DNA from 2 places in the Pseudomonas versuta genome. Region 1 is predicted to be linked to the other one. Evidence: predicted binding sites of a transcription regulator. Region 1 holds the regulator's gene; the other holds the start of a gene.
What was found. The regulator LexA, encoded in region 1, represses DNA repair genes until DNA is damaged. The targets are predictions, from matches to a motif close to CTGTNTNNNNANACAG.
Positions count from the first base shown of each region.

Region 2: a site for LexA is predicted at 2,910-2,925, ahead of recN (DNA repair protein RecN). Genes of this name have one in related genera too.

Region 1 covers NZ_CP012676.1:800,982-816,957, reverse strand. Annotated here, with positions in the region: gene AOC04_RS03805 (glyceraldehyde-3-phosphate dehydrogenase) at 1-629, opposite strand, end outside; gene mfd (transcription-repair coupling factor) at 918-4,367, shown strand; gene AOC04_RS03795 (DEAD/DEAH box helicase) at 4,379-7,081, shown strand; partial or broken gene nagZ (beta-N-acetylhexosaminidase) at 7,179-8,176, opposite strand; gene AOC04_RS03785 (TetR/AcrR family transcriptional regulator) at 8,337-9,044, opposite strand; gene lexA (transcriptional repressor LexA) at 9,299-9,907, shown strand; gene sulA (SOS-induced cell division inhibitor SulA) at 9,918-10,391, shown strand; gene AOC04_RS03770 (hypothetical protein) at 10,467-10,700, opposite strand; gene AOC04_RS03765 (DUF6586 family protein) at 10,819-11,340, opposite strand; gene topA (type I DNA topoisomerase) at 11,635-14,262, opposite strand; gene AOC04_RS03755 (DUF1653 domain-containing protein) at 14,377-14,613, opposite strand; gene fadA (acetyl-CoA C-acyltransferase FadA) at 14,700-15,875, opposite strand; gene fadB (fatty acid oxidation complex subunit alpha FadB) at 15,903-15,976, opposite strand, start outside.
Region 2 covers NZ_CP012676.1:3,739,663-3,755,638, reverse strand. Annotated here, with positions in the region: gene AOC04_RS16890 (RnfH family protein) at 1-3, shown strand, start outside; gene AOC04_RS16885 (outer membrane protein assembly factor BamE) at 61-594, opposite strand; gene fur (ferric iron uptake transcriptional regulator) at 692-1,105, shown strand; gene recN (DNA repair protein RecN) at 1,203-2,885, opposite strand; gene grpE (nucleotide exchange factor GrpE) at 3,139-3,705, shown strand; gene dnaK (molecular chaperone DnaK) at 3,806-5,716, shown strand; gene dnaJ (molecular chaperone DnaJ) at 6,039-7,163, shown strand; gene dapB (4-hydroxy-tetrahydrodipicolinate reductase) at 7,174-7,980, shown strand; gene carA (glutamine-hydrolyzing carbamoyl-phosphate synthase small subunit) at 8,240-9,376, shown strand; gene carB (carbamoyl-phosphate synthase large subunit) at 9,491-12,712, shown strand; gene greA (transcription elongation factor GreA) at 12,709-13,185, shown strand; gene yhbY (ribosome assembly RNA-binding protein YhbY) at 13,493-13,801, opposite strand; gene rlmE (23S rRNA (uridine(2552)-2'-O)-methyltransferase RlmE) at 13,907-14,557, shown strand; gene ftsH (ATP-dependent zinc metalloprotease FtsH) at 14,749-15,976, shown strand, end outside.

The DNA of each region.
Region 1 (15,976 bases):
GTGATGGTGTTGTTGACTTCATCAATAACGATGGTGCCATCGAACGGGCCATGTACCGAGTCACGACGCAGCAGGCTGGCACGCTTGACCAGATCGTTGTCGGCGCCTTTGCGCACCACGATGGCACGCAGACGCAGGCCGTCGCCGCCACCGGTTTTTTCGATCAGGATGCGTGCCAGCAGACGGCCGATACGACCGAAGCCGTACAGCACAACGTCAGTGCCTTTGCGTGCAGAAGCATTCTGCTGACCCACTACATCGGCCAGTTCTTCACGCACGAACTGCTCGGCAGTACGGCCATTGCCTTCGGCCTTGAATTTAACGGCCAGCTTGCCCAGGTCTACCGAAGCAGCACCGAGCTTGAGCTCGCTCATTGCCTTGAGCAGAGGGAAAGTTTCGTGTACGGACAATTCGCTGTCATCGGACTGGCGATGACGCGCAAAGCGGTGAGCTTTGAGAATCGCGATGACTGAACGGTTGATCAGGCTGCGGCCATAGATCGAACTCACCACATTGTTATTGCGGTAGAGCTGACCGATTAGCGGGATCATCGCTTCTGCGAGTGCTTCACGGTCGATCCATTCACCAAGACACTGGTCGGGCTTCTGAGTCACGGGAACCTTCCACATGTAGGGGCTGAAAAAAGGGGCTACATTATGCCGCTGCCTCCCTGCATGGGCAATGCACGCCTGTCATACGCCATAACTGAAACGTTTAAGCACCCGTAAATAAAGGCGAATAAATTTATAACACCCATCATTTCATGGGCTTGCAGCCCTTGAGCAACCCTGCTGGCGCCCCCATGTCAGGTATCACACACAGATTTCAACACCCTCTTTAAAGACTGCAACTGACAGCCAGCCCCTTGGCCCGTTACAATTGCCGACTTTGTCGCAACGCTTGGAGCTCAACCTTCCGTGCCCGTCCTGCGTCTACCGAAACTCCCTGCCACTGCAGGTAAACAGCACTGGGGCAACCTGCCCGGTGCCGCCCTGAGCCTCGCAATCGCCGAAGCTGCCAGCGCCGCCCAGCGCTTCACCCTGCTCCTGACCGCCGACAGCCAAAGCGCCGAACGCCTTGAGCAGGAGTTGAGGTTTTTCGCGCCCGAGTTGCCGGTGCTGCATTTTCCCGACTGGGAAACCCTGCCCTACGATCTGTTCTCGCCGCACCAGGACATCATTTCCCAGCGTATCGCCAGCCTGTACCGGCTGCCAGAGCTGAGTCACGGGGTTTTGGTAGTGCCGATCACGACGGCCCTACATCGCCTGGCTCCGACCCGTTTTTTGCTGGGCAGCAGCCTGGTGCTGGATATCGGGCAGAAGCTGGACGTCGAGCAGATGCGGACCCGGCTTGAGGCCAGCGGTTATCGCTGCGTCGATACGGTGTATGAGCACGGCGAGTTCGCGGTACGCGGTGCGCTGATCGACCTGTTCCCGATGGGCAGCAAACTGCCCTACCGGATCGACCTGTTCGACGATGAAATCGAAACCCTGCGCACCTTCGACCCGGAAACCCAGCGCTCGATCGACAAGGTTGAGTCGGTACGCTTGCTGCCGGCACGCGAATTTCCGCTGCAAAAAGACGCCGTAACCCGTTTCAAGGCGCGCTTTCGCGAACGCTTTGATGTGGACTTCCGCCGTTGCCCGGTCTTTCAGGACCTGAGCAGCGGGATCACCCCTGCAGGTATTGAGTACTACCTGCCGCTGTTTTTCGATGAAACCTCGACCCTGTTCGACTACTTGCCGGGAGACACACAAGTGTTCTCGCTGCCGGGTATCGAGCAAGCGGCGGAGAATTTCTGGTCTGACGTGCGCAACCGTTACGAAGAACGCCGCGTCGACCCGTCCCGCCCGTTGTTGCCGCCTGCCGAACTGTTCCTGCCGGTAGATGACTGCTTTGCCCGGCTGAAAAACTGGCCACGGGTAGTGGTCAGCCAGGACGACGTTGACACCGGCAGCAGCCGCGAACGCTTCCCGGCACGGCCGCTGCCGAATCTGGCGATCGAAGCCAAGGCCAATCAGCCACTGGCGGCGTTGTCCGGGTTTTTAGAGCAGTTTGATGGCCGCGTGCTGTTTACTGCCGAATCCGCCGGTCGCCGCGAAGTACTGCTCGAACTGCTGGAGCGTCTGAAACTTCGCCCGAAAACCGTCGAAAACTGGCCGGATTTCGTGGCCAGTAAACATCGACTGGCCATCACCATTGCGCCCCTCGATGAGGGCTTGCTGCTGGACGATCCGGCGCTGGCACTGATCGCCGAAAGCCCGCTGTTCGGGCAGCGGGTGATGCAGCGTCGGCGTCGCGAGAAACGCGCCGACGCCAACAACGACGCAGTGATCAAAAACCTTACCGAGCTGCGCGAAGGCGCACCGGTGGTGCATATCGACCACGGTGTCGGCCGCTATCAAGGGCTGGCGACGCTGGAAGTCGACAATCAGGTGGCCGAGTTCCTGACCCTGGAATACGCCGAGGGCGCCAAGCTCTACGTGCCCGTGGCCAACCTGCACCTGATCGCCCGCTACACCGGCAGCGACGACGAGCTAGCGCCACTGCATCGCCTGGGCTCCGAAACCTGGCAAAAAGCCAAGCGCAAAGCCGCCGAGCAAGTACGAGACGTGGCGGCCGAGCTGCTGGACATCTATGCGCGCCGGGCTGCCCGTGAAGGCCATGCGTTTGCCGACCCGAAGGCTGATTACGCGACCTTCAGCGCTGGCTTCCCGTTCGAGGAAACGCCGGACCAGCAAACCACCATCGAAGCCGTGCGCGCCGACATGTTGTCGCCCAAGCCGATGGACCGCCTGGTGTGTGGCGACGTGGGCTTCGGCAAAACTGAAGTGGCCATGCGTGCCGCCTTTATTGCCGTGCATGGCGGCCGTCAGGTGGCGATTCTGGTGCCCACCACCCTGCTCGCGCAGCAGCACTACAACAGCTTCCGCGACCGTTTTGCCGACTGGCCCGTAACGGTCGAGGTGATGAGCCGCTTCAAGTCCGCCAAAGAAATCAACGCTGCCGTGGCCCAGCTGGCCGAGGGCAAGATCGACATCGTGATCGGCACCCACAAGCTGCTGCAGGACGACGTCAAAATCAAAAACCTCGGCCTGGTGATCATCGACGAAGAGCACCGGTTCGGGGTGCGCCAGAAAGAACAGCTCAAGGCCCTGCGCAGCGAGGTCGACATTCTGACCCTCACCGCAACGCCAATCCCTCGCACCTTGAACATGGCCGTGTCGGGCATGCGTGATCTGTCGATCATTGCCACGCCGCCCGCCCGCCGCCTGTCGGTGCGCACCTTCGTCATGGAGCAGAACAACAGCACCGTCAAAGAGGCGTTGCTGCGTGAATTGTTGCGTGGCGGCCAGGTTTACTACCTGCACAACGATGTCAAAACCATCGAGAAATGCGCCGCCGAACTGGCAGAGCTGGTACCCGAAGCGCGGATCGGCATCGGCCACGGGCAGATGCGCGAACGCGAACTCGAACAGGTGATGAGCGACTTCTATCACAAGCGTTTCAACGTGCTGATCGCCTCGACCATCATCGAGACCGGGATCGACGTGCCGAGCGCCAACACCATCATCATCGAGCGCGCCGACAAGTTCGGCCTGGCACAGCTGCACCAGTTGCGCGGCCGGGTTGGACGCAGTCACCACCAGGCTTACGCCTACCTGCTGACACCACCGCGCCAGCAAATCACTGGCGACGCACAAAAGCGTCTGGAAGCCATCGCCAACACCCAGGACCTGGGTGCCGGTTTTGTGCTGGCCACCAACGACCTGGAAATCCGTGGTGCGGGCGAGCTGCTCGGTGACGGCCAAAGCGGCCAGATCCAGGCCGTCGGTTTTACCCTGTACATGGAAATGCTCGAGCGCGCGGTGAAGTCGATCCGCAAGGGCGAACAGCCCAACCTCGACCAGCCGCTGGGCGGCGGACCGGAAATCAACCTGCGGGTACCGGCCCTTATTCCTGAAGCCTATCTACCGGATGTTCACACCCGGCTGATTCTCTACAAACGCATTGCCAACGCCAGCGACGAAGAAGGTCTCAAGGATTTGCAGGTCGAGATGATCGACCGCTTTGGCTTGCTACCTGAACCGACCAAAAATCTGGTGCGCATTACCCTGCTCAAATTGCAGGCCGAGCAACTGGGGATCAAAAAGGTCGACGCCGGCCCGCAAGGTGGACGCATCGAATTTGCCGCGGACACCCCGGTTGATCCGCTGGTGCTGATCAAGCTGATTCAGGGCCAGCCCAACCGTTACAAATTCGAAGGCGCCACCCTGTTCAAGTTCATGGTGCCGATGGAACGTGCCGAAGAACGCTTCAACACTATTGAGACGCTGTTTGAGCGTCTGACGCCGAAGTCGTCCTGAATGAAGCCCCCATGTCCCTGAGCCTGACACCGCAACTGACCAAACCGCTCGCACCGACCTGGGTCAGTCGCTTCAAGGAGCAATGCCTGGAGCGTGGTCGCAGTTACGCCAGGCAAAACCGCGTCAGGATTGTCCAGATCGGTGACAGCCTGATTACTGCAAGCTGTCAGGGTTCGGGCGAGAACACCTACCGCCAGACCATTCAACTGCGCGACTCGGCCAAAGGCACATTGCTGCTGGTGAGCGCCAATTGCACCTGCCCGGTGCGCGCCAACTGCAAGCACACTGCTGCCGTATTACTGAAGATTGAAGAAACCTTGAACTACCCTGCCGCTGCCCAGGACGCCGAGCTTCTGGAAAAACTCCAGGCCGTACTTGACTCACGTCGCCCTGCCAACCTGCCCGAAGTGCTGATTGACGATGTGCAGCCCGTGCCGCGCCTATGGCTGGCCAGTGCCGAATTCAGCGCCTTCGAACCGCGCAACGGCAAAATGCAGCGCTATATCCAGCACCGTGCCGCGCTGTCGTTCAATTACCTTGAGCAATACGCCAGCGGGCAAAAAAACGCCGACATCCTGATCCGCCAGGAACACCAGACCTTACGGATCAAACGCCAGCCCGAGGCGGAAAACGCCTTTCGCGAGCAGTTGCGCACACTGGGCTTTAAAATTGCCACCCGCCAGAGCAAGGCGTTGCCTGAAAGCGCCGGCGAACTGTTTGAAATGGTCAATGACAGTGCCTGGCTCAACTTCACCCTCAATCAGATGCCCAGCCTGCGTGAACAAGGCTGGGAGTTGCAGATTGATGAAGACTTCGGTTTTGACTTGAGCCCGGTGCAAGACTGGTACGCCAGTGTCGATGAGGCCCCGGAGCACGACTGGTTCGACCTGGAGCTGGGGATCATCGTCAACGGCCAGCGCCTGAGTTTGCTGCCAATTCTGCTAAACCTGATGCGCTCCCACACCGACCTGCTGAGCCCCGAAAAACTGGCCAAGCGTCGGGACGACGATCTGATCCTGGTGAACATCCCCACCCCCCCCAACAGTGGCCAGGGCCCGCTGCAAGTAGCCCTGCCTTACGGGCGACTGAAACCGGTACTGGCGACCCTGGACGAGTTTTATCTGGGAGAGCCGGGTGCAACCAGCCTGCGCATCAAAAGTGCCGATGCGCCGCGCCTTAACGCTCTGGATGCACTGCCTTTACGCTGGGAAGGCGGCGAGCACATCCGTGGTTTTGCCCAGCGCCTGCGCGACATCAAGGACTTCAGCGTCCAGGCCCCGGAGGGCCTCAACGCCAACCTGCGCCCGTATCAACTGGAAGGCCTGAGCTGGATGCAGTCACTGCGCCAGCTTGAGGTTGGCGGGATCCTGGCGGACGACATGGGGCTGGGTAAAACCCTGCAAACCCTGGCCCATATCCTGTGTGAGAAAAACGCCGGCCGACTGGATCGCCCGGCCATGGTGGTCATGCCTACCAGCCTGATTCCCAACTGGCTCGACGAGGCGGCGCATTTCACCCCGCAACTCAAGGTACTGGCGCTGTATGGGGCGACCCGCAAAAAGCATTTTGAGCACCTCAACGACTATGACGTAATCCTGACCACCTATGCCTTGTTGCCCAAAGACATCGAGCGACTGGCAACACTGCCCCTGCATGTTCTGGTGCTGGATGAAGCGCAATACATCAAGAATCCCGGCAGCAAGGCTTCTCAGGCCGCCTGTGAACTGAATGCACGTCAGCGCTTGTGCCTGAGCGGCACGCCCCTGGAAAACCACCTTGGCGAGTTGTGGTCGCTGTTCCACTTTTTGCTGCCGGGCTGGCTCGGTGATGTCAAAACCTTCAACCGCGATTACCGGGTGCCGATCGAGCGTCAGGGCAGCGATGAGCGTTTGCAGCACCTCAATGCGCGGATCAAGCCATTTCTGTTGCGCCGCACCAAGGAGCAGGTCGCGACCGAATTGCCGCCCAAGACCGAGATCATCCACTGGGTGGATCTCAATGAAGCCCAGCGCGATGTGTACGAAACCATGCGCCTGGCAATGGACAAAAAGGTGCGCGACGAAATCACCCGCAAAGGGGTCGGCCGCAGCCAGATCATCATCCTTGAAGCGCTGCTCAAACTACGCCAGGTGTGTTGCGACCTGCGACTGGTCAGCGACACCCCGCCGAAAAAAGGCAGCACCTCCGGCAAGCTCGACAGCTTGATGCTGATGCTTGATGAGCTGTTTGCCGAAGGCCGGCGCATCCTGCTGTTTTCGCAGTTCACTTCAATGCTCGGGCTGATCGAAGCCGAACTGAAAAAACGCAAAGTGCGCTACGCCATCCTGACCGGGCAAACCCGCGACCGTCGCGCGCCGGTGAAGGACTTCCAGAGCGGCTCGTTGCAGATCTTTTTGATCAGCCTCAAGGCTGGCGGCGTGGGCTTGAACCTGACCGAGGCCGACACCGTGATCCACTACGATCCGTGGTGGAACCCTGCAGCGGAAAACCAGGCAACCGACCGCGCCTACCGCATCGGCCAGGAAAAACCGGTGTTTGTGTACAAGATGATTGCCCGCGGCACCGTGGAAGAGAAAATCCAGCACTTGCAGCAGGAAAAGTCGGATTTGGCGGCAGGTGTTCTGGATGGCCGGATCGCCGGAGACTGGAAACTGCAGGACGACGACATCGATGCACTGTTTGCGCCGCTGCCGCCCAAAATCGAAAAGCGCTGAAACAATGCCCTGCTGTAGGAGCGAGCTTGCTCGCGAGCTCTTCAAAAGCTCGCGAGCAATCGAGCGTCGACCGGCCGCTCCTACAGGTCAAAGCCCTTCAATCAATCAACTGAGCATCTCTGAGCGCACCCGTCGCCACCAGCCAGCGCGGGCTCTGGCGGTAGTCGGTGCTGGCCCATGCCTGGGCGCGCATACGGGCAATCCGCGGCGAAGGGGTAACCTTCATGCGCTGCACCGCGCTAAGTGCCAGCTCTGCCGCCGCCCGGTCGTTGCACACCAGCCCCATGTCGCAACCGGCCGAAAGAGCCGCTTCTATACGGCTGGCCGCATCGCCCACGACATGGGCGCCAGCCATCGACAGATCGTCACTGAAGATCACGCCGTCAAACGCAAGCTCACCCCGCAAAATGTCCTGCAACCAACGACGGGAAAAACCGGCTGGCTGACTGTCGACTTGCGGATAGATCACATGGGCCGGCATGACAGCAGCCAGGTGCGTGCTCAACAGGGCAAAGGGAACCAGGTCGTGACTGCGGATCTGTTCAAGACTGCGTTCATCTACGGGAATCGCTACATGGGAATCAGCTTCTGCCCACCCGTGGCCGGGAAAATGCTTGCCGGTTGCAGCCATGCCCGCGTCATTCATCCCGCGAATAAATGCCCCGGCCAATAACGCCGCACGCTGCGGGTCGCCTTCGAATGAACGACTGCCAACCACTGCACTGCGCTGGTAATCCAGATCCAGCACCGGCGCGAAGCTCAGGTCCAACCCCACAGCCAGCACTTCGGTCGCCATGATCCAGCCACATTGTTCAGCCAGATACTCGGCATTGGGGTTATCGGCTATGGCGCGCATGGCAGGCAGACGCACGAAACCCTGGCGCAGACGCTGGACCCGTCCGCCTTCCTGATCGACCGCCAGCAGCAGGTCAGGACGAATGGCCCGAATCGAAGCACTCAGCTCGCGCACCTGGCGGGGATGCTCAATGTTACGGGCAAACATAATCACCCCCCCACTTCAGGCTGGCGCAGCAATTGCCGATCTTCAGCCGTCAGCCAGGTACCGGCGACGTCCACCATCAAGGAGCCTTGCAGGGCAGAACTCATGGGTAATCCTTTAAATAAAAAGCCGCGGACACAGCGCTACGGGCCTCAAACAAATGAGGCAGCTGCGAGTTGGGAACGGGGAATAAGTCAGGGGCAAGCATGGCAGCTAGCTTAGCGGAACTCAGCTGCCACGCCCACCAGCAGCAGGTCAAACCTTGGCGCTGACCTGCGGGGTTTTGGTGCGGGGACGCAGCTGGGCGCTGGCCATTGCCGGATCTACTACGCCGCTTTCAGCGCGCATGCCCGCCGCCAGGAAGGGCACCATCAGACGCATCACCTGCTCGATCGAGGTGTTTACCCCGAAGTCGGTTTCGGCAATGGCGCGCAACGCCTTGATCCCGGACATGCTGAACGCCGCGGCGCCGAGCATGAAATGCACGCGCCAGAACAACTCCAGAGGCGGAATTTGCGGGGCTGCTTCATTGACCAGCAACATGTAACGGCGGAAAACCTTGCCGTACATGTCTTCAAGGTAACGACGCAGGTGGCCCTGGCTCTGGCTGAATGCCAGACCCAGCAAGCGCATGAAGATCGACAGATCATTGCCGCTGCGCGGTTGAATCACCAGCGCCTGCTCGACCAGCATCTCCAGCAACTCTTCAAGGGCGGGACGATTTTCCGGTTTGGCCTGACGGCGCTCAAGCTCGCGATCCAGATTGGCGCAAAAAGGCCCCAGAAAACGCGAAAAAACCGCCTGGATCAGCGCTTTCTTTGAACCGAAATGGTAATTGACCGCCGCGAGATTGACTCCGGCCTTGCTGGTAATCAGCCGCAATGAGGTTTCGGCAAACCCTTTTTCCGCGAACAGCTGCTCGGCAGCATCAAGGATACGTTCAACGGTTTCCGACTGGGCCATGGCTACTCCGCCTGACAAACATTTAAACAGTTGTTTGAAACATACGTTTCAGCTTATAAAAAGTCAAGGTGGCGTATTCACATTGCGACCGTGCAGTTTTGCATTTAATCACAGCCTCGGCCCGCAAGGTCGCAGCTGATAAAGTGCGCAACGCCCCAGGCGACCGTCCGGCGGACTCCTGGAAATGGGTGATTGCCAATCAGCTATCACTGTATATAATCCCAGTCACTGTATAAAAAGACAGAGCGATCAACATGCTAAAACTGACGCCACGCCAAGCTGAGATCCTGGCTTTCATCAAGCGATGCCTGGATGACAACGGATACCCGCCCACCCGTGCCGAGATCGCACAGGAGCTGGGCTTCAAATCACCGAACGCCGCCGAAGAGCATCTCAAGGCCCTTGCCCGCAAGGGTGCCATCGAGATGACTCCAGGAGCATCACGCGGCATTCGCATCCCCGGTTTCGAAGCCAAGTCCGACGAATCCACCCTGCCCATCATCGGCCGGGTTGCTGCCGGCGCCCCGATCCTGGCGCAGGAGCATGTCGAAGAGTCATGCAACATCAACCCGACCTTCTTCCATCCGCGCGCCGACTACCTGCTTCGGGTACAAGGCATGAGCATGAAAGACGTCGGCATCTTCGATGGTGACCTGCTTGCCGTTCATACCTGTCGCGAAGCCCGTAACGGCCAGATAGTCGTGGCCCGTATTGACGACGAAGTGACTGTAAAACGCTTCAAGCGTGAAGGTAACAAGGTCTGGCTAATCGCCGAGAACCCTGACTTCGCACCGATTGAAGTCAACCTCAAGGACCAGGAACTGGTCATTGAAGGCTTGAGTGTCGGCGTCATTCGCCGCTAAAGGAGGCTTCATGCAGTTCCCCCAAACACCGCTGCCAGCACAACTCACTCTGTTCGAGGCGTTCATGGCAAAACCAATGACCCCTGTGATCAAAGACGTGCTCGATTCACCCTGGAGCGCCGAACCTGAAGTATTCAGTGAATTGTCGCTGCGCGGTGCCGCCGGAAACTGCCTGAACCTGCTTGCTCCCATGCTGCGCGAACTGAGCGAACAACCGGACGACCGCTGGCTGACACTGATTGCACCACCCGCCAGCCTGACTCAAAGCTGGTTACGCGATGCGGGCCTGAACCGCGAACGTATTTTGCTGCTGCAGCCAAACGGTAATAAAAGCACGCTGCAACTCACCTGCGAAGCCCTGCGCCTGGGCCGAAGCCACACGGTAGTCAGCTGGATCAACCCGCTGAATACCGCTGCCCGCCAACAGTTGATTGGCGCGGCACGCACCGGTCATGGGCAAAGCTTGAATATCCGCCTGGGTTAAACCAATGACGCTGTCACAGGGCTTCTGCTGAACACAGAAGCCGGCCTGTGGCACGCGAGAGGCACGAGTCGCTTCTTAATGAAGAACATGCGGCCCGTCATCTTTTTCGAGCTCACCTTCGGCCAGCCGGCCGGCCATCTGCACACCTACGCTAAGCATGGCCTTGGCCACCTCTACGTGCTGCCCCTGAAGAAATGCCTTGGCATCTTCAGAGAAACTCAGCGTCACCAAAGACCCTTCGTCTTCAGCCCGACGCAACTCGATACGGCCGTCTGGCAACTCGACAATTTCTAGAAAGGACGTTGGCATAAAAGTTTGTTCTCCACGAAAGCGCGGGATTATATCAGCCATCCCTTGGAAATTTCCCGGGATCTGTGCCGGTTTCATTACAGCCTGATGAATGACTGTACAGTTTTAACTTCGACCATCAGCACTCATTAAGCCCATCGCGAAAGCGGATAGCCAAAGACTTCAAATTCTGGCGCCACTCTTCCAGCGTTTCCCGGCTTAGCTCATGGGGCGTTTCGTCATCAAGATTGACCGCCACGATCAAGGGCTGGAAAACATCGGCCTTAACCTTTTTCGGCGCCTGCAAGGGCTGATACAACGCTCCATGGGTGGCTATCAATTGGGCCAGCCATGTCTGCGGCGCACGCGCCAGCTCGACCATTTCTGCCAATTCGGGGATGGCGATCGCCTCCAGCACCTCTTGAGTGAGTAACAGTTCAACCCTGGGCGCGCTAGCCTGAGGCAGACGGTAGAACCCCGCGATCTCATGACACAACCCCAACAGCGCACCATATAAATGGAACACCGCCGACTCTCGCTCAGCCTGCACCAGCGCCTGAGCATTCATGGCCCGACCTTCGCCGGCCTTGTTCATGGCCTCCAGGGCCAGACCGGCGAAATAGATTTTCTGATTGGTACGGGTATAGAGTTCATGGGCCATGCGGGCGCGCTCCACAGCGAATTAGACAAGTGCAGCTGAGCAGTCTCAGGGATCAGGGGCGGCAGGTGCAAGCGCCAAAAGCTGGGCCCTCCTATTTGTAGCAGTTGCCGCAGGCCACGTCCGGCGACGCAGTCGTCGTAAAACAGGAGCCCCCCGCTCGCAGGATTTACGATTGCTTTGCAACCGGAGGTAGCCTGCGGCAACTGCTACACAGGCCAGTACAGGACAATCACAAAAAAACCGCGCAAGGCATGCAGCCCTTGCGCGGTTTTTTTGTTAAACCGTCACGCTAAATCAAGCGTCTTTCTCTTTACGCTTGTCTTCAACTTTCCAGCTCTTGCCGTCGTAGAAAGCACGCCAGCCGGTTGGTTTGCCCTCAACTTCAGTCTGCACGTACTGCTCTTTGGTCTTGCGACTGTAGCGAATTACCGCAGGACGACCATCCGGGTCTTTTTTCGGCGCCTCACACAGGAAGTGATACTTGGGATCGATCTCGTCTTTGTGCGGAACAATTTCGATGACCAGCGGCGCACGGGTCTCGCGGTTTTTCGGAAACTGACTGGCCGCCAGGAACAACCCCGAAGCACCGTCACGCAAGATATACGTGTCGTTGACCTTCTCGCATTTGAGCTCCGGCATTTTCACCGGATCCATTTTCGGCGGCGCAGCCTCACCACTTTTCAGCAATTTACGGGTGTTCTTGCATTCAGCGTTGGTGCAACCGAAGAACTTGCCGAAGCGACCGGTCTTGAGCTGCATCTCGCTACCGCACTTGTCACACTCCAGGCTTGGCCCTTCGTAGCCCTTGATGCGGTAGCTGCCTTCTTCAATTTCGTAGCCCGTGCAATCCGGGTTGTTACCGCAGATATGCAGCTTGTGCTTCTCATCCAGCAGGTAAGCATCCATCGCGGTGCTGCAAATCGGGCAACGGTGCTTGCCCAGCAGTACCAGCGATTCGGACTCACCCTCGTCGTCGGCAGCAATTTCGTCGCCGGGTACGAGATTAACCGTAGCCTTGCAGCGCTCTTTAGGAGGCAGGCTATAGCCCGAGCAACCCAGGAACACACCGGTCGACGCAGTACGTATCTGCATCGGACGCCCGCATTCCTTGCACGGAATGTCGGTCATTACCGGCTGGTTGGCACGCATCCCGCCTTCCGGTGCAGCCGCTACTTCAAGTTTCTTTTTGAAGTCGCCGTAGAACTCGTCCAGCACGTTTTTCCAGTCGCGCTCACCGTGCGCCACATCATCGAGATTCTCTTCCATACCGGCGGTAAAGCCGTAGTCCATCAGGTCAGAGAAGCTCTCGGACAAACGTTCGGTAACGATGTCACCCATTTTTTCGGAGTAGAAGCGACGGTTATGCAGCGCCACGTAACCACGGTCCTGAATGGTGCCGATGATCGCGGCGTAGGTCGAGGGACGACCGATACCGCGTTTTTCCATCTCTTTAACCAGACTGGCTTCGGAGTAACGCGCAGGTGGCTTGGTGAAGTGCTGGCTAGGATCGAGTTCGATCAATTTCAGCACGTCGCCCTGCGCCATGTCCGGCAGCACATCGTCGTCGCCCGGCTTGGCAATTTGCGGCATGACCCGGGTATAGCCGTCGAACTTCAGGATGCGGCCCTTGGCGCGCAGCTCAAAGTCACCGGCAGCGACGCTGACGGTGGTTGACAGGTATTTGGCCGGCAGCATCTGGCAAGCAACAAACTGGCGCCAGATCAGCTCGTAGAGCCGCTCAGCATCACGCTCCATGCCCGACAGCTTGCTTGGATCGGTATTAACGTCAGAAGGACGAATTGCTTCGTGAGCCTCCTGAGCGCCTTCCTTGCTGCTGTACACGTTCGGTGCCGGCGGCAGGTAGGACGCACCGAACTCACCCTCGATGTAGTTGCGCGCCATTTCAACCGCGTCAGCCGAGAGGTTGGTGGAGTCGGTACGCATATACGTGATGTAGCCGGCTTCGTACAAACGCTGGGCCATCATCATGGTTTTCTTCACCCCGAAGCCCAGGCGATTGCTCGCGGCCTGTTGCAGGGTGGAGGTAATGAAGGGTGCAGAAGGCTTGCTGCTGGTCGGCTTGTCTTCACGCTTGGAGATGGTGTAGTTGGAGGCTTTTAGCTTCTCCAGCGCCGCCATGGCCTGAGTTTCGTTCAGCGGCTTGAAGGCTTCGCCCTTTTCACGGGCAACGTCGAAGCGCACTTTCGCACCCTTGGCAGTGCCAAGGTCTGCGTGGATTTCCCAGTACTCTTCGGGGTTGAACGCACGAATTTCACGCTCACGCTCGACCACCAGCTTAACGGCTACCGATTGCACACGACCGGCCGACAGGCCACGGGCGATTTTCGCCCACAGCAGTGGCGAAACCATGTAGCCCACCACGCGGTCGAGGAAACGACGCGCCTGCTGAGCGTTGACACGGTTGATGTCCAGCTCGCCCGGCTTGGAGAAGGCTTCCTGAATCGCCTTCTTGGTGATTTCGTTGAACACCACGCGCTTGTAGCGGCTGTCATCACCACCGATGGCTTCGCGCAGGTGCCAGGCAATGGCTTCCCCCTCGCGATCCAAGTCGGTTGCGAGATAGATGGTGTCAGCATCCTTGGCGAGCCGGCGCAGCTCTTCGATGACCTTTTCCTTGCCCGGGAGGATCTCGTACTTGGCTTTCCAGCCATGCTCCGGATCGACACCCATGCGCGAGATCAGCTGCTTTTGAGCTTTCTCTTTGGGCGACAGGGCCGGCACCTCACCAGCAGCAGCCTTGCCGCGCTTGGCAGCAGGTTCTTTGGTGGCGCTAGCCGAACCGCTGGTGGGCAGGTCTCGGATATGGCCGATACTCGACTTCACCACGTACTCGTTACCCAAGTACTTGTTGATGGTCTTGGCCTTAGCCGGGGATTCCACAATGACCAGCGATTTGCCCATGGATCAGAAAATTCCTGAATTCTAGAAGTGAAAGGCGGTTCGCGCCTGACGCGGCACCGCTATATATAGTGGCTACAAGGTGAGGTCAAGCACAGGGTTCTGCGCGACCTTGCCTTATGGCGTGGGGAAAATGCTTGGCTCAGCCTTTACCAGTGCGAAACGAGGGACTGTTTCGCCCTCATATTCGACCGTTTCAATGAACATCTGCAGCGGACGTACCCAATAGCCGAATTCACCATGCAAAGCCTGGTAAAACACGACTTCCTCTTCGGTCTCAGAGTGACGCGCCACATTGAACACCCGATATTGCGGGCCTTTATAGTGCTGATAGAGCCCAAGTTGTACCGACATGTTGCGCTCCCTAAAAGAAAAAAATTCAAAACACCCAAAAAACAAAAACCGGGGCACATGGCCCCGGCTTCCATCAACGCAACGCTTTAAACGCGTTCGAAGACAGTGGCAATGCCCTGGCCAAGACCAATGCACATGGTGGACAACCCGAAAGTGCCGCCATTTTGCTTCATCACATTGAGCAAAGTGCCGGAGATACGAGCACCCGAGCATCCAAATGGATGGCCCAAGGCGATGGCACCGCCGTGCAGGTTAACCTTCTCATTCATCTTGTCGAGCACTTTCAGATCTTTCAGCACTGGCAGGGCCTGTGCGGCGAAAGCTTCGTTGAGCTCAATGAAGTCGATATCGGCCATATTCAAGCCCGCGCGCTTCAGTGCTTTTTGCGTAGCCGGTACTGGACCATAGCCCATGATCGCCGGATCCACACCGGCAACTGCCATCGAACGAATCACCGCCAGCGGTTCCAGACCCAGGTCTTTTGCACGCTGTGCCGACATCACGATCATGCACGATGCACCGTCGGTGATCTGCGATGACGTGCCCGCTGTCACGGTCCCGCCTTTAGGGTTGAAGGCAGGCTTCAACGCCGCGAGGCTTTCCAGGGTGGTTTCCGGACGAATGGTCTCGTCATAGTCGAACATTTTCAGGAAGCCATTTTCGTCATAACCCTGCATAGGGATTATTTCGTCCTTGAACTTGCCTTCAATGGTCGCCTTGTGAGCCAACTGGTGAGAACGCACGGCGAAAGCATCCTGCTGCTCGCGGGTGATGCCATGCATCTTGCCCAGCATTTCAGCGGTCAGACCCATCATTCCCGAGGCTTTGGCCGCGTACAGCGACATGTGCGGGTTAGGATCAACGCCGTGCATCATGCTTACGTGACCCATATGCTCGACGCCACCCACCACGAAAACGTCACCGTTACCGGTCATGATTGCTTGCGCAGCAGTGTGCAGGGCGCTCATGGACGAACCGCACAAGCGGCTCACGGTTTGCGCGGCCGAAGTATGAGGGATCTGGGTCATCAGCGACGCCATGCGCGCGATGTTCCAGCCCTGCTCCAGGGTCTGGTTTACACAGCCCCAGATCACGTCTTCCACTTCGTTCGGGTCAACCTTGTTGTTGCGCTCCAGCACTTTGCTGATCAGGTGCGCAGACATGTCTTCAGCACGGGTGTTGCGGTGCATGCCACCCTTGGAGCGGCCCATCGGGGTGCGACCGAAGTCAACAATCACCACGTCTCTAGGATTCAAGCTCATAATTTCACTCTCACTCTAATGGGGCGCTTAACCGAAGAAGCTCTGACCGTTTTTGGCCATCTCGCGCAGCTTCGCAGTCGGGTGGTACAGCGCGCCCAGTT
Region 2 (15,976 bases), 2.2 Mb from region 1:
TAGTCACTTTATGGCAGTTAACAAAAAGCCCGGCATGCCGGGCTTTTTTGTGCCGAACGCTTATTGTTCGGTTGTATCCAGAGGTGCTGGGGTCGGCACAGGAACTGTTTCGACTCCATCGACGTCTTTCTGGATCTGATCGAGCAGCGAGCCTGGCTTGGGCGGGGCATCGCTCTTCTCGCTCGGCGCAGTTTCTGGCGCTGGAGGGGCAGTTACCCCTGTAGCAGCGTCTTTGCCGAGAATTGCTTCGTCGCGGCTGACACCAGGCTTGAAGTCGCCTGACAAGCTCACGAGCTGGTCGTTTTCGTTGAAGAACACGCTCACGCGTTCTTGTTGGCGTTCACCGCCACCGGGTTGCAGGCTATACAAATAATCCCAACGATCCGGGTGGAATGTATCGGTCAGCAGGGCGTTGCCCATGATAAACCGCACTTGCCGGCGGGTCATTCCCGGGCGTAACTGGTTTATCATGTCCTGCGTGACGACATTGCCCTGCTGGATGTCGATTTTGTAAACCCCGGGGAATGAACAACCGGCGAGTGCGAGCAGTCCCACAAAGGTGAAACTGGTTAGCAAGAGCTTGGTGTTTTGCATCGGTGGGCGACTTCCACTATCTTGGCTGGGACAACGTAAACGCCGATCATACCCGTATTAAGAGAAGCTGCGAAGCGCTTCCGCGAGAAAGCTAACCATGGTTGAAAATAGCGAACTACGTAAGGCCGGACTTAAGGTGACTCTGCCACGAGTCAAGATTCTACAAATGCTTGACTCTGCCGAGCAGCGTCACATGAGTGCCGAGGATGTTTACAAGGCGCTGATGCAAGCTGGCGAAGACGTCGGTCTGGCCACGGTTTACCGTGTACTGACGCAGTTTGAGTCCGCAGGGCTGGTGATCCGCCATAATTTCGATGGCGGTCATGCGGTCTTTGAATTGGCCGATGCCGACGGTGGACACCACGACCATATGGTCAACGTGGACAGCGGTGAAGTGATCGAGTTCTTCGACGAAGATATTGAAAAACTGCAACATGCCATCGCCGCCAAACATGGCGTCGAGCTGGTGGATCACAATCTGGTGCTGTACGTACGCAAGAAAACTAAATAAGCATGTCGCGCGAATTTCGGTTCGCGAAACGAACGAAGGCGACCCCCAGGGTCGCCTTCGTGCTATCTGAATACTGATTTTAAGTGGCCGTTCGTCGCTAAGCAGCCATATTCTTGGCAGTGACCACCATTTTCTTGGCATGAGCCAGTGACTCTTTGGTCAGGTCGATGCCGCCGAGCATGCGCGCTACTTCCTCTACGCGTTCCTTCTTACTCAGTTTCGATACTGCCGTACGTGTGGTCTCGCTCTCGCGAACCTTGTGCACGAAAAGGTGCTGGTGGCATTGTGCTGCCACTTGCGGCAGGTGAGTCACGGTCAGCACCTGGCCGCGTTCGCCGAGTCGGCGCAGCAGCTGGCCTACGATTTCAGCAGTCGGGCCGCCGATCCCCACGTCGACTTCGTCAAATACGAGGGTGGGAACGCGCGAGGTTTGAGCGGTTATGACCTGGATGGCCAGGCTGATGCGCGACAACTCGCCGCCAGAGGCAACTTTAGCCAGCGCTTTCAGTGGCTGTCCGGGGTTGGCGCTGACCAGAAGCTCGACTTGTTCAAGGCCGTGAGGCATAGGGTCAGTACTGCTTTGCGCGCGCAGTTCGATCACGAAACGACCGCCGGGCATGCCCAGACGCTGGATTTCTTCTTCTACAGCACTGCTAAGGCGTGTAGCTGCATGGCTGCGCAACTCGCTCAGAGCGCGTGCGCATTCCTGGTAGTGGCGGGAATAGGCGGCCAGCTCATTGCCCAGGCGCTCAATGGACTCATCGTTGGCATTGAGGGTTTCGATCTCTTCCAGTAGTCGTTGTTGCAGGGCAGCAACGTCATTGGGCTGAACGCGGTGTTTACGCGCAAGGGTGTAGATGGTGTCCAGTCGCTCTTCGAGGTACTGAAGGCGGCCCGGGTCGGCATCAAAGTGATCGAGGAAACGATTAAGTTCACCCACGGCCTCTTCGACTTGAATTTGCGCACTGGCCAGTAGATCGGTGGCTTCACTCAATGAGCCAGAGTTGTTGTTGATGCTCGACAGGCGATTCAGACTTACTGTCAGGGCATTAAGAACATTGCCGGAGTCGTTTTCGCTGCATTGCTCAACCACTTGGCGGCAGATCGTCAGCAGGGTTTCAGCGTTGGTCAGGTTTTTGTGTTCCTGCTCCAGTTCTTCCAGTTCGTTTTCACCCAGTGAGAGCGTTTCGAGTTCTTCGAGCTGGTAGCTCAATAGCTGATGGCGTGCGCGTTGCTCGTCCCCGGAGTTGGACAGGTGCTCCAGTTCCTGACGGGTCTGGCGCCAGCGCTGTGCGGCCAGTTGTACCTGGCGGGCCAGATCGGTAGCGCCAGCATATTCGTCCAGAAGGCGCCGGTGTGTGTCGGGTTTAAGCAGCGACTGGTGCTCGTGCTGGCTGTGGATATCAATTAAAAGTTCACCCAGTGCTTTCAGGTCGCCTTGAGGGCAGGGCGTGCCATTGATATAGCCGCGTGAGCGTCCTTCGGCCGTAATCACGCGGCGCAGGATGCACGGTCCATCGACGTCCAGGTCGCGTTCTGCGAGCCAGGTGCGTGCTTCTGGAATGTCCTGTAGATCGAAGGTGGCCAGAATGTCGGCTTTTTCGGCACCCGGGCGAACTACTCCACTGTCGGCGCGGTCACCCAAGGTAAGGCCCAGCGCATCGAGCATGATCGATTTACCGGCACCGGTCTCGCCAGTGATTACACTCATCCCGCGATCCAGTTCAAGATCGAGATGTTCAACGATGGCGTAGTTATGTACGGACAGGTGCACCAGCATAGGAGCTGCTCCAAAACGTAATGTCTGGTTATTTATACAGTGTTTTGTTTCGTGCTGACAATGCCTTCGTTTAGTCCGATTTGCTTGGTGGTTTTGTTTTTTTAGGTCGTTTTGATTGTGCATCGGGGGCTTTCGCGCGTGGCTAAAGACCACACTTACTGCTTTTTGGCTCTTGAACCTGAAAATTGCGACCCCATATACCTTGGCAGAAGCGCGAGTCGAGCTCGCGGACAAAGTTTGAAAGGAGAAATCTATGGCAGACGAACAGACTATGGATACGCAGAACCAAGACGCTAGTCAGGCCGCGGATGCTGGAAGCGAAGATCTGGTAGCCCGCGTGCAAGTGCTTGAAGAGCAGCTGGCAGCCGCTAATGATCAGGCTTTGCGCGTAGCTGCCGATCTACAGAACGTTCGCCGCCGTGCAGAACAGGACGTTGAAAAAGCACACAAATTTGCATTGGAAAAATTTGCTGGTGACCTGTTGCCGGTGATGGACAGTCTGGAGCGCGGCCTTGAGCTGTCGAATCCGGATGATGAAAGCATTCGTCCAATGCGTGAAGGGATCGAGCTGACCCTGAAAATGTTCCAGGACACCCTGAAACGTTATCACCTTGAAGCTATCGATCCGCACGGCGAACCCTTCAATGCCGAGCACCACCAAGCGATGGCCATGCAGGAAAGCGCTGACCTGGAGCCAAACAGTGTGCTCAAGGTGTTTCAAAAAGGTTATCAGCTCAATGGGCGCTTGCTGCGCCCGGCTATGGTCGTAGTCAGCAAGGCTCCAGCGCCGGTTTCGCCATCGATTGACGAGCAGGCTTGAAATCGGCCGCAAGGCCCCCATTTAGAAGTCAAGCGTTAAGTAATGCCGCAGTTGGTCATTACTGCTGCGGCAAAAAAATTCAAATTTAGGGAGAGTAAACATGGGCAGAATTATCGGTATTGACCTCGGGACCACCAACTCGTGTGTTTCGGTTCTGGAAAACGGTAAAGCAAAAGTTATCGAAAACGCAGAAGGCGCGCGTACTACGCCGTCGATCGTTGCGTACGCCAACGATGGCGAAATTCTGGTTGGCCAGTCGGCCAAGCGTCAGGCAGTGACCAATCCGCATAACACCCTGTACGCGGTGAAGCGTCTGATCGGTCGTCGTTTTGACGAAGAAGTTGTACAGAAAGACATTCAGATGGTGCCTTACAAAATCGTCAAGGCTGATAACGGCGATGCCTGGGTTGAAGTGAACGGCCAGAAAATGGCTCCGCCACAAATCTCGGCTGAAATTCTGAAGAAAATGAAGAAAACCGCCGAAGACTATCTCGGCGAGCCAGTGACTGAAGCGGTTATCACCGTTCCGGCCTACTTCAACGACAGCCAGCGTCAGGCTACCAAAGATGCCGGCCGTATCGCGGGTCTGGACGTAAAACGCATCATCAACGAACCAACTGCTGCTGCTCTGGCATATGGTATGGACAAAGCGAAAGGCGACCACACTGTCATCGTTTATGACTTGGGTGGCGGTACTTTCGACGTGTCGGTAATCGAAATTGCCGAAGTTGATGGCGAGCACCAGTTTGAAGTGTTGGCAACCAACGGCGACACGTTCCTGGGTGGTGAAGACTTTGATATCCGTCTGATCGACTACCTGGTTGACGAGTTCAAGAAAGAAAGCGGCATGAACCTCAAGGGTGACCCGCTGGCGATGCAGCGTCTGAAAGAAGCTGCTGAAAAAGCCAAGATCGAACTGTCTTCGAGCCAGTCGACTGATGTGAATCTGCCTTACATCACTGCAGATGCCACCGGTCCTAAGCACTTGAACGTGAAAATCTCGCGCGCCAAGCTGGAATCGCTGGTTGAAGATCTGGTTCAGCGCACCATCGAGCCTTGCCGCATCGCTCTGAAAGATGCCGGCATTGAAGTTGGCGCGATCAACGACGTGATTCTGGTCGGTGGTCAGACCCGTATGCCACTGGTTCAGAAAATGGTTACCGAGTTCTTCGGCAAGGAAGCACGTAAAGACGTGAACCCTGACGAAGCAGTTGCAATGGGTGCTGCTATCCAGGGCGCGGTATTGGCTGGTGATGTAAAAGACGTTCTGTTGCTGGACGTGAGCCCGCTGACTCTGGGTATCGAAACCATGGGCGGCGTAATGACTGCTCTGATCGAGAAAAACACCACGATTCCTACCAAGAAATCGCAAGTGTTCTCGACAGCTGACGACAACCAGGGCGCTGTGACCATTCACGTTCTGCAAGGCGAGCGTAAGCAAGCTGCCCAGAACAAGTCGTTGGGTAAATTCGACCTGGCTGACATTCCACCTGCTCCACGTGGCGTGCCTCAGATCGAAGTGACCTTCGACATCGATGCCAACGGCATCTTGAACGTTAGCGCGAAAGACAAGGCGACTGGCAAGTCTCAGTCCATCGTGATCAAGGCTAACTCGGGTCTGTCCGAGGAAGAAATTGCTCAGATGGTTCGTGACGCTGAAGTCAACGCTGAAGAAGACCGCAAGTTCGAAGAGCTGGCAGCTGCACGTAACCAGGGCGACGCACTGGTTCACTCGACTCGTAAAATGATCGCTGATGCTGGCGATAAAGTGACCGCAGAAGAGAAAGTTGCAATCGAAGCTGCAGTAGTTGCACTTGAAGCCGCTGTTAAAGGCGATGACAAAGCTGCTATCGAAGCCAAGGTTGAAGAGCTGTCCAAGGTGTCTGCTCCGGTCGCACAGAAAATGTACGCCGAGCAAGCTAACCCGGCAGACGCAGCGGCCAAACCTGAAGAAACCAAGGGTGACGACGTTGTCGACGCTGAGTTCGAAGAAGTAAAAGACAACAAGTAATTAGCTTGTTGGTCGGCCGGTTGACCGTGCATTAGCGGTGACTGGTAGGATGTCGCCGCGCGGGAGCTTGCTCCCGCGTTGGCGTGTCTGGAGTAGAGGAATTTTTACAGCATGCGACAAGGTCGAATGCTTGCGGTTGGAGTCCGGATCTTTTTTGTTTCCGGTCGGCTGTAACCGCTCCTGTTGGCCGATGCATTGGCTGTTAATCAGAAACCAATATCGTTGAAAAAGACGTGAGTCGGGCTTGGTCTTTACTGGGGTCCGGCGGGTTTGGCGAGGCTCGGGAGGGTTTTGCCGAACGTCCTTGAGAGTGCAAAGAATTATGGCAAAGCGCGATTATTACGAAATATTGGGTGTTGAGCGTACTACCACTGAAGTGGAGTTGAAGAAGGCTTATCGTCGCCTCGCAATGAAGCACCACCCGGACCGCAATCCGGATGACAAGGCTTCCGAAGAGCTGTTCAAGGAAGCCAACGAGGCTTACGAGGTTCTGTCGGACTCCAGCAAGCGTGCCGCCTATGATCAATACGGCCATGCCGGTGTTGATCCGCAAATGGGTGGCGGCGGTGCCGGTTTTGGCGGGCAGAACTTCTCCGATATCTTCGGTGATGTGTTCAGTGATTTCTTCGGCGGTGGTCGTGGTGGCTCCCGGGGCGGCGCTCAGCGCGGTAGCGATTTGCGCTACACGCTGGAGCTTGATCTGGAAGAGGCTGTACGCGGTACCACGGTCAATATTCGTGTGCCGACGCTGGTCAACTGCAAGCCATGTGATGGTTCTGGCGCCAAGAAGGGCTCTTCGCCGGTTACCTGTACGACCTGTGGCGGTATTGGCCAGGTGCGCATGCAGCAGGGCTTTTTTGCTGTGCAGCAAACCTGTCCGCGTTGTCATGGTCAGGGCAAGATCATTTCTGATCCGTGCGACAGCTGCCGTGGCGAAGGCCGCGTAGAAGAATACAAAACCCTTTCCGTAAAAGTGCCTGCGGGTGTTGATACGGGCGACCGCATTCGTCTTTCGGGCGAAGGCGAGGCTGGGGTGCAGGGCGGTCCTGCTGGCGATCTGTATGTGGTGATCGAGGTGCGTGAGCACGCGATTTTCCAGCGCGATGGCAAGCATCTGTTTTGTGAAGTGCCGATCAACTTTGCTGATGCTGCATTGGGTGCCGAGCTTGAGGTGCCGACCCTTGATGGCCGTGTAAAGTTGAAAATCCCCGAGGGTACTCAAACCGGCAAGCAGTTCAGACTGCGTGGCAAAGGCGTGGCGCCGGTGCGCGGTGGTGGTGCTGGCGACCTGATGTGCCGTGTGGTGATTGAGACTCCGGTGAAGTTGAGCCGACGTCAGCGTGAGTTGATGGAAGAGTTTCGCTCGACCCTTGAAGGCGATAGCAGTCACTCGCCGAACGCAACGGGCTGGTTCGAAGGCGTGAAGCGCTTCTTCGGCGACTTGTAAGGAGCGGGGCATGCGACGTATAGCTGTGATGGGCGCTGCTGGGCGCATGGGCAAGACGTTGGTCGATGCGGTACAGCAGCGTTCGCCGCTGTCCGGGCTGACAGCGGCAATCGTTCGTCCGGGCAGCTCGTTGATCGGCGCTGATGCTGGCGAGCTTGCAGCGTTGGGTCGTATCGGCGTGCCGTTGTCTGCAGATCTGCTGGCTGTCGTTGAAGACTTCGATGTGTTGATAGATTTCACGCTTCCCGAAGTGATGCTGAAAAACCTGGAGATTTGCCGCACATCGGGCAAGGCCATGGTCATCGGTACTACGGGGCTCAATGCAGGGCAAAAACAATTGCTGGTTGAAGCCGGTAAAGATATTCCAATTGTTTTTGCGGCCAATTTCAGTGTTGGCGTCAACCTGTCGCTCAAGTTGCTTGATATGGCAGCCCGGGTGATGGGCGATGATGCTGATATCGAAATCATCGAGGCGCATCACCGGCACAAGATTGATGCGCCTTCGGGTACTGCGTTGCGTATGGGTGAAGTGATTGCCGATGCGTTGGGGCGTGATCTGCAAAAGGTAGCGGTCTACGGGCGTGAAGGCCACACCGGTGCCCGCGATCGCGAGACCATCGGCTTTGCGACGGTTCGTGGCGGTGATGTGGTGGGGGATCATACGGTTCTGTTTGCTGCCGAGGGTGAGCGTCTTGAAATCACCCACAAGGCATCCAGTCGCATGACCTTCGCCAAGGGCGCCGTTCGTGCAGCGCTTTGGCTCGATGGGCGCGAGGCCGGGCTGTATGACATGCAGGATGTGCTCGACCTGCGCTGAGTTGTCTCTGTAAAATCAGGCTGTGGGCGCACCAGCAGCCTGATTTTTAACCGCTAAGCGATGTCCTGTCGCATTCCTCTGCCTTTTAGGCTCTTTAGCGGTAGACCAAAAAAGCCTTTTTCTGTAAGCTACAGCTTTAGTGTGTCCACTAAAAGCGCGCAGATAATTCGATGAAGAAGCGGGGTGACGTGTCCATACGTCACTCCGCTTTTTTACAACCTGCGATCGCCCTTTCAGGCTTTATTTACGGGAGGTCTTCTTGACTAAGCAAGCCATACTCGCCCTCGCTGATGGCAGCATTTTTCGCGGCGAAGCCATTGGAGCCGACGGTCAGACCGTTGGAGAGGTGGTGTTTAACACCGCAATGACTGGCTACCAGGAGATCTTGACGGATCCATCCTACGCTCAGCAAATCGTGACCCTGACTTACCCGCATGTTGGCAATACCGGTACTACACCGGAAGATGCCGAGTCTGATCGCGTCTGGTCCGCAGGTCTGGTTATTCGTGATCTGCCGTTGGTTGCGAGCAACTGGCGCAACAAGATGTCTCTTTCTGACTACTTGAAAGCCAATAACGTTGTGGCTATCGCAGGAATCGATACCCGTCGCCTGACCCGCATTTTGCGTGAGAAAGGTGCTCAGAACGGCTGCATCATGGCCGGTGACAACATTTCTGACGAAGCTGCCATTGCTGCTGCGCGTGGCTTCCCGGGCCTTAAAGGCATGGATCTGGCGAAGGTTGTCAGCACCGATAAGGCTTACGAGTGGCGCTCCAGTGTCTGGAACCTGGCCACCGACAGCCATCCGACCATTGAAGCGTCCGAGCTGCCTTATCACGTCGTTGCTTACGACTACGGCGTAAAGTGGAACATCTTGCGCATGTTGGTTGAGCGTGGCTGCCGCGTAACTGTTGTGCCGGCACAAACTCCGGCCAGCGACGTGCTGGCACTGAATCCGGATGGCGTGTTCCTGTCCAACGGCCCAGGCGATCCCGAGCCATGCGACTACGCAATCACGGCCATTCAGGAAGTGCTGAAAACCGAAATTCCGGTATTCGGTATCTGCCTGGGTCACCAGTTGCTGGCTCTGGCGTCTGGCGCCAAGACTGTGAAAATGGGTCACGGCCACCACGGTGCGAACCACCCGGTTCAGGATCTGGACACGGGCGTAGTGATGATCACCAGTCAGAACCACGGTTTTGCGGTTGATGAAGCGACTTTGCCTGCCAACGTGCGTGCGATCCACAAGTCGCTGTTTGACGGCACCTTGCAAGGTATCGAGTTGACCGACAAGAGCGCTTTCAGCTTCCAGGGCCACCCTGAAGCCAGCCCTGGCCCGAACGACGTAGCACCGCTGTTCGATCGCTTCATCAATGAGATGGCCAAGCGCCGCTGATCATCCTCTAGTTGTAGTGCCCAATGGCGGCCCCGTACTCCGGCGGCCCCTTGGGTGTTTCAGAGACTTGATCGACAGCTTGCCGACTGACCTGCGGATTTGAGTGACAAACCCATGCCAAAACGTACAGACATTAAAAGCATCCTGATTCTCGGCGCTGGCCCGATTGTTATCGGCCAGGCGTGTGAATTCGACTACTCCGGCGCCCAGGCCTGCAAGGCTCTGCGCGAGGAAGGCTATCGCGTCATCCTGGTGAACTCTAACCCGGCCACCATCATGACCGACCCGGACATGGCCGACGCGACCTACATCGAGCCGATCAAATGGCAGACTGTTGCCAAGATCATTGAAAAAGAGCGTCCGGACGCTCTTCTGCCGACAATGGGCGGCCAGACTGCTCTGAACTGCGCACTGGATCTGGAGCGTGAAGGCGTTCTGGAGAAGTTCGGCGTAGAAATGATCGGCGCCAATGCCGACACTATCGACAAGGCTGAAGACCGTTCGCGTTTTGACAAGGCGATGAAGTCCATCGGCCTGGATTGCCCGCGCTCCGGTATCGCCCACAGCATGGAAGAGGCCAATGCGGTTCTCGAGAAGCTCGGCTTCCCGTGCATCATTCGTCCTTCCTTCACCATGGGCGGCACCGGTGGCGGTATTGCTTACAACCGTGAAGAGTTCGAAGAAATCTGCGCCCGTGGTCTCGACTTGTCGCCGACCAAAGAACTGCTGATCGACGAGTCCCTGATCGGCTGGAAAGAGTACGAGATGGAGGTTGTCCGCGATAAGAAGGACAACTGCATCATCGTTTGCTCGATCGAAAACTTCGACCCGATGGGCGTGCACACCGGCGACTCGATCACCGTTGCTCCGGCACAGACACTGACGGACAAGGAATACCAGATCATGCGTAACGCCTCGCTGGCGGTACTGCGTGAGATCGGCGTTGAGACCGGTGGCTCCAACGTTCAGTTCGGCATTTGCCCGGACACTGGCCGTATGGTTGTGATCGAGATGAACCCGCGTGTTTCGCGTTCTTCGGCGCTGGCTTCGAAAGCCACCGGTTTTCCGATTGCGCGTATCGCTGCCAAGCTGGCGATCGGTTACACCCTGGATGAGTTGCAGAACGAAATCACCGGCGGCGCTACTCCGGCGTCCTTCGAGCCGTCCATCGACTACGTTGTGACCAAGCTGCCGCGCTTTGCTTTCGAAAAATTCCCTAAGGCCGATGCGCGCCTCACGACTCAGATGAAGTCGGTTGGTGAAGTTATGGCCATTGGCCGGACTTTCCAGGAATCCTTGCAAAAAGCCCTTCGCGGTCTGGAAGTGGGTGTAAGCGGCCTTGATCCAAAGCTCGACCTGAGCAACCCGGAAAGCATGGCAGTGCTCAAGCGCGAGCTGACAGTGCCTGGCGCCGAGCGTATCTGGTACGTGGCGGATGCATTCCGCGCCGGCATGACCGTAGAAGATATCTTCGGCATGAACATGATTGACCCTTGGTTCCTGGTACAGATCGAAGATCTGATCAAGGACGAAGAGAAAATCAAGACCATGGCCCTGTCTTCAATTGACCGCGATGCGATGTATCGCCTCAAGCGCAAGGGCTTCTCTGACGCACGTCTGGCTGTACTGCTGGGTGTGACCGAGAAAAACCTGCGTCGCCATCGTCACAAGCTGGAAGTGTTCCCGGTTTACAAGCGCGTTGACACCTGCGCCGCCGAGTTTGCTACCGACACGGCTTACATGTACTCGACCTACGAGGAAGAGTGTGAGGCCAACCCTTCGGATCGTGACAAGATCATGATCCTGGGTGGCGGTCCGAACCGTATTGGCCAGGGTATCGAGTTCGACTACTGCTGCGTTCACGCTGCACTGGCGTTGCGTGCCGATGGTTACGAAACGATCATGGTCAACTGCAACCCGGAAACTGTTTCCACTGACTACGACACCTCTGATCGCCTGTATTTCGAGTCCGTGACTCTGGAAGACGTGCTGGAAATCGTACGTGTCGAGAAGCCAAAAGGCGTGATCGTGCAGTACGGCGGCCAGACCCCGTTGAAGCTGGCTCGTGCACTGGAAGAAGCAGGCGTGCCGATCATTGGTACCAGCCCTGACGCTATCGATCGTGCTGAAGACCGTGAGCGCTTCCAGCAAATGGTTGAGCGTCTGAATCTGCGTCAGCCGCCAAACGCCACTGTGCGCAGCGAAGATGAAGCTATTCGTGCAGCAACCAAGATTGGTTACCCGCTGGTGGTTCGTCCTTCCTACGTGTTGGGCGGCCGGGCGATGGAAATCGTTTACGAAGAAGACGAGCTCAAGCGTTACCTGCGTGATGCGGTGAAAGTGTCCAACGACAGCCCGGTGCTGCTGGATCACTTCCTGAACTGTGCCATCGAAATGGACGTGGACGCCGTCTGTGACGGTACTGACGTAGTGATCGGCGCGATCATGCAGCACATTGAGCAGGCTGGTGTTCACTCCGGTGACTCCGCATGCTCGTTGCCACCGTACTCGTTGCCGCTGCATATCCAGGACGAGATGCGCGAACAGGTCAAGAAGATGGCTCTGGAGTTGGGCGTTGTCGGCCTGATGAACGTGCAGCTTGCTCTGCAGGGCGAAGATATCTACGTGATCGAAGTGAACCCGCGTGCTTCGCGTACTGTTCCTTTCGTATCCAAGTGCATCGGTGTTTCCCTGGCGATGATCGCGGCGCGCGTGATGGCTGGTAAAACCCTGAAGGAAATCGGTTTCACTAAAGAAATCATTCCTAACTTCTACAGCGTAAAAGAAGCGGTCTTCCCGTTCGCCAAATTCCCGGGTGTTGACCCGATCCTCGGCCCGGAAATGAAGTCCACCGGCGAAGTGATGGGCGTTGGCGATACCTTCGGTGAAGCTTTTGCCAAAGCTCAAATGGGTGCCAGCGAAGTGCTACCTACCGGTGGTACTGCGTTCATCAGCGTACGTGACGATGACAAACCTTTGGTGGCGGGTGTTGCACGTGATCTGATCAGCCTGGGTTTTGAGATTGTTTCGACCGTTGGCACTGCCAAGTTCATTGAGGCTGCGGGTCTGAAAGTGCGCCGCGTGAACAAGGTGACCGAAGGTCGTCCACACGTTGTCGATATGATCAAAAATGATGAAGTCAGCCTGATCATCAACACGACCGAAGGTCGTCAGTCGATTGCTGACTCTTACTCCATTCGCCGCAACGCTCTGCAGCACAAGATCTACTGCACCACGACTATTGCTGCTGGCGAAGCGATCTGTGAAGCGCTCAAGTTCGGTCCTGAAAAAACCGTACGCAGCTTGCAGGATCTACACGCAGGATTGAAGGCATGATCAAATACCCAATGACGGTTCAGGGTCATAAAGCCCTGGAAGAAGAGCTTGCGCACCTGACCAAGGTTGTTCGGCCAAAGCTGAGCAAGGAAATTGGTACAGCGCGCGAGCTGGGCGACCTCAAAGAAAACGCTGAATACCATGCCGCTCGTGAGCTGCAGGGTATGTCTGAGGCCCGTATTCGTGACATCGAAGGCCGTCTGCAGAACGCAGTGGTTATTGATGTGGTGGCTATTCCTCATACCGGCAAGGTGATTTTCGGCACGACGGTCGAGATCGCGAACGTTGAAACTGACGAGCGCGTGACGTATCAGATCGTTGGTGAGGATGAGGCTGATTTCAAACTCGGAAAAATCTCCGTAGGTTCGCCACTTGCTCGCGCCTTGATTGCCAAGGAAGAAGGTGATGTGGTTGCGGTGAAAACACCGGGCGGCGTCATTGAGTACGAGATCGTCGAAGTACGTCACATCTGAGAAAAGGCGCCCGCTTCGTGCGGGCGCACTGCGTTGGCGGCTGGCCCGGATGTCCGGGTCGGCGGTTGCGCATGTTGTAATCAGATTTTTTTACCGGTGCCGGGCGATACGCGTTGGCGCCGTCGTTGATCGATACATCGAGCATGGTTGTGGCTGGAATTCGGCAAGTGCTGCTTGATGTTGTCTGCTGGCGGGATTTATTGCGTGGGGTGGAACTGGCTGCCTGATGCGTTGCGCGGGCAGTTATCGCTATTGATCAGGCAAGAGTGTCAGGGTGCGCAGAGCGCACCCTTGACCCTTGTCGGCATCACTTGAAACGATGGATGTTCGACAGTTGCTTGTTAACGTTGACGTTCTTGCGGTAAAGAAGCGCCATTTTGCCGATAACCTGTACCAACTCCGCTTTGCCGGCCTTGCACAACTCTGCAATGGCCTCCAGGCGGGATTCGCGATCCAGGATGTTGACTTTGATTTTAATCAGCTCGTGATCGCCCAATGCGCGTTCGAGTTCGGCTAAAACACCCTCAGTCAAACCATTATCAGCCACAGTCAATACTGGTTTCAGATGGTGGCCAATGGATTTGTACTGTTTCTTCTGCTCTTGAGTGAGCGGCATAATCTGACCCCTGTGTCTGATCTTGTAAAAAGCGGCGGCCAGTTTACCCGAGCGAGTCCGGGACCGCCCAGTTAATCACGACCCGTTTATTTTTTGAGGTGGCCCGTGGCCCGTTCCAAGACTAGCCTTAACTGGCTGAAAGAGCATTTCAACGATCCATACGTCAAAATGGCGCAAAAAGATGGGTATCGTTCGCGTGCGAGCTACAAGTTGCTCGAGATTCAAGAGCGGGACCGGATTATCCGTCCCGGCATGACCGTTATTGATCTGGGGGCCGCCCCGGGTGGCTGGTCGCAGGTTACCAGTCGTCTGATCGGTGGTCAGGGGCGACTGATCGCTTCTGACATCCTTGAGATGGACAGCATTCCTGATGTGACCTTCATTCAGGGTGACTTCACCGAAGATCATGTGCTCGCTCAGATTCTTGAGGCAGTCGGAAATACGCAGGTAGACCTTGTGATTTCAGATATGGCCCCCAATATGAGTGGATTGGCAGCCGTTGACATGCCGCGTGCGATGTTCCTCTGCGAACTGGCTCTGGATCTTGCCGGACGTGTATTGCGACCGGGTGGTGACTTCTTGATCAAGGTCTTCCAGGGTGAAGGCTTCGATGAGTACCATAAAGACATTCGAAAGCTGTTCGACAAGGTGCAGATGCGCAAGCCGTCTTCTTCGAGAGATAGATCCCGCGAGCAGTATTTGTTGGGGCGCGGCTTCCGTGGCATCTCTGGTTCAGCCAGTGATGAGCGTTTATGACAAGGGCGATAGGTTTTTTTGTATCGCTTTACAGATCGTGCATAAAGAATATTGTGTAGTCAAAGTTTCACAAAGGGTTACAGACGGAGCCTGCAAGGGTTGTAGGCAATGTAGTAAGTTATGCCGGTGAATATCATGCGAAGCACGCTTCAGTAGCGGGGCTTGCTTCAGAGGGTAGCTAATTGAACGATATGGCAAAGAATCTGATCCTGTGGTTGATCATCGCAGCTGTCTTGGTGACAGTGATGAACAACTTCTCCAGTCCAAACGAGCCACAAACCCTCAACTATTCCGACTTCATCCAGCAAGTTAAGGATGGCAAGGTCGAACGCGTTGCCGTGGATGGCTACGTGATTACCGGCAAGCGCAGTGATGGCGATTCCTTCAAAACCATCCGTCCGGCTATTCAGGACAATGGTTTGATCGGTGATCTGGTTGATAACCATGTGACCGTTGAGGGCAAGCTGCCTGAGCAGCAAAGCATCTGGACTCAATTGCTCGTAGCGAGCTTCCCGATTCTCGTGATCATTGCTGTCTTCATGTTCTTCATGCGTCAGATGCAGGGCGGTGCCGGCGGTAAAGGCGGGCCGATGAGCTTTGGCAAGAGCAAGGCGCGGCTGCTATCGGAAGACCAAGTCAAAACGACCCTGGCTGATGTGGCCGGCTGTGATGAAGCGAAGGAAGAAGTGGGTGAGCTGGTTGAGTTCCTCCGCGATCCTGGCAAGTTTCAGCGTCTGGGCGGTCGAATCCCTCGTGGTGTGCTGATGGTTGGCCCGCCGGGGACCGGTAAAACTTTGATCGCCAAGGCGATTGCTGGTGAAGCCAAGGTTCCGTTTTTTACGATTTCCGGTTCGGACTTCGTTGAAATGTTCGTGGGTGTTGGTGCCAGCCGTGTTCGTGACATGTTTGAGCAGGCTAAAAAGCACGCGCCGTGCATTATCTTCATTGATGAAATTGATGCTGTGGGTCGTCACCGTGGTAACGGTATGGGTGGCGGTCATGATGAGCGTGAGCAGACCCTTAACCAGTTGCTGGTTGAGATGGACGGCTTTGAGATGAATGACGGCATCATTGTGATTGCCGCCACTAACCGCCCGGACGTGCTGGACCCTGCGCTCCTGCGTCCAGGTCGTTTTGACCGTCAGGTCGTGGTTGGTTTGCCGGATATTCGTGGTCGCGAGCAGATTCTCAAGGTCCACATGCGCAAAGTGCCGATGGGTGATGATGTCCAGCCGGGCGTTATTGCACGTGGTACTCCGGGTTTTTCGGGTGCTGACCTGGCCAACCTGGTGAACGAAGCTTCCTTGTTTGCCGCGCGCACCGGTAAGCGTGTTGTGGAAATGAAAGAGTTTGAACTGGCCAAAGACAAAATCATGATGGGCGCAGAGCGCAAATCGATGGTCATGTCGGACAAGGAAA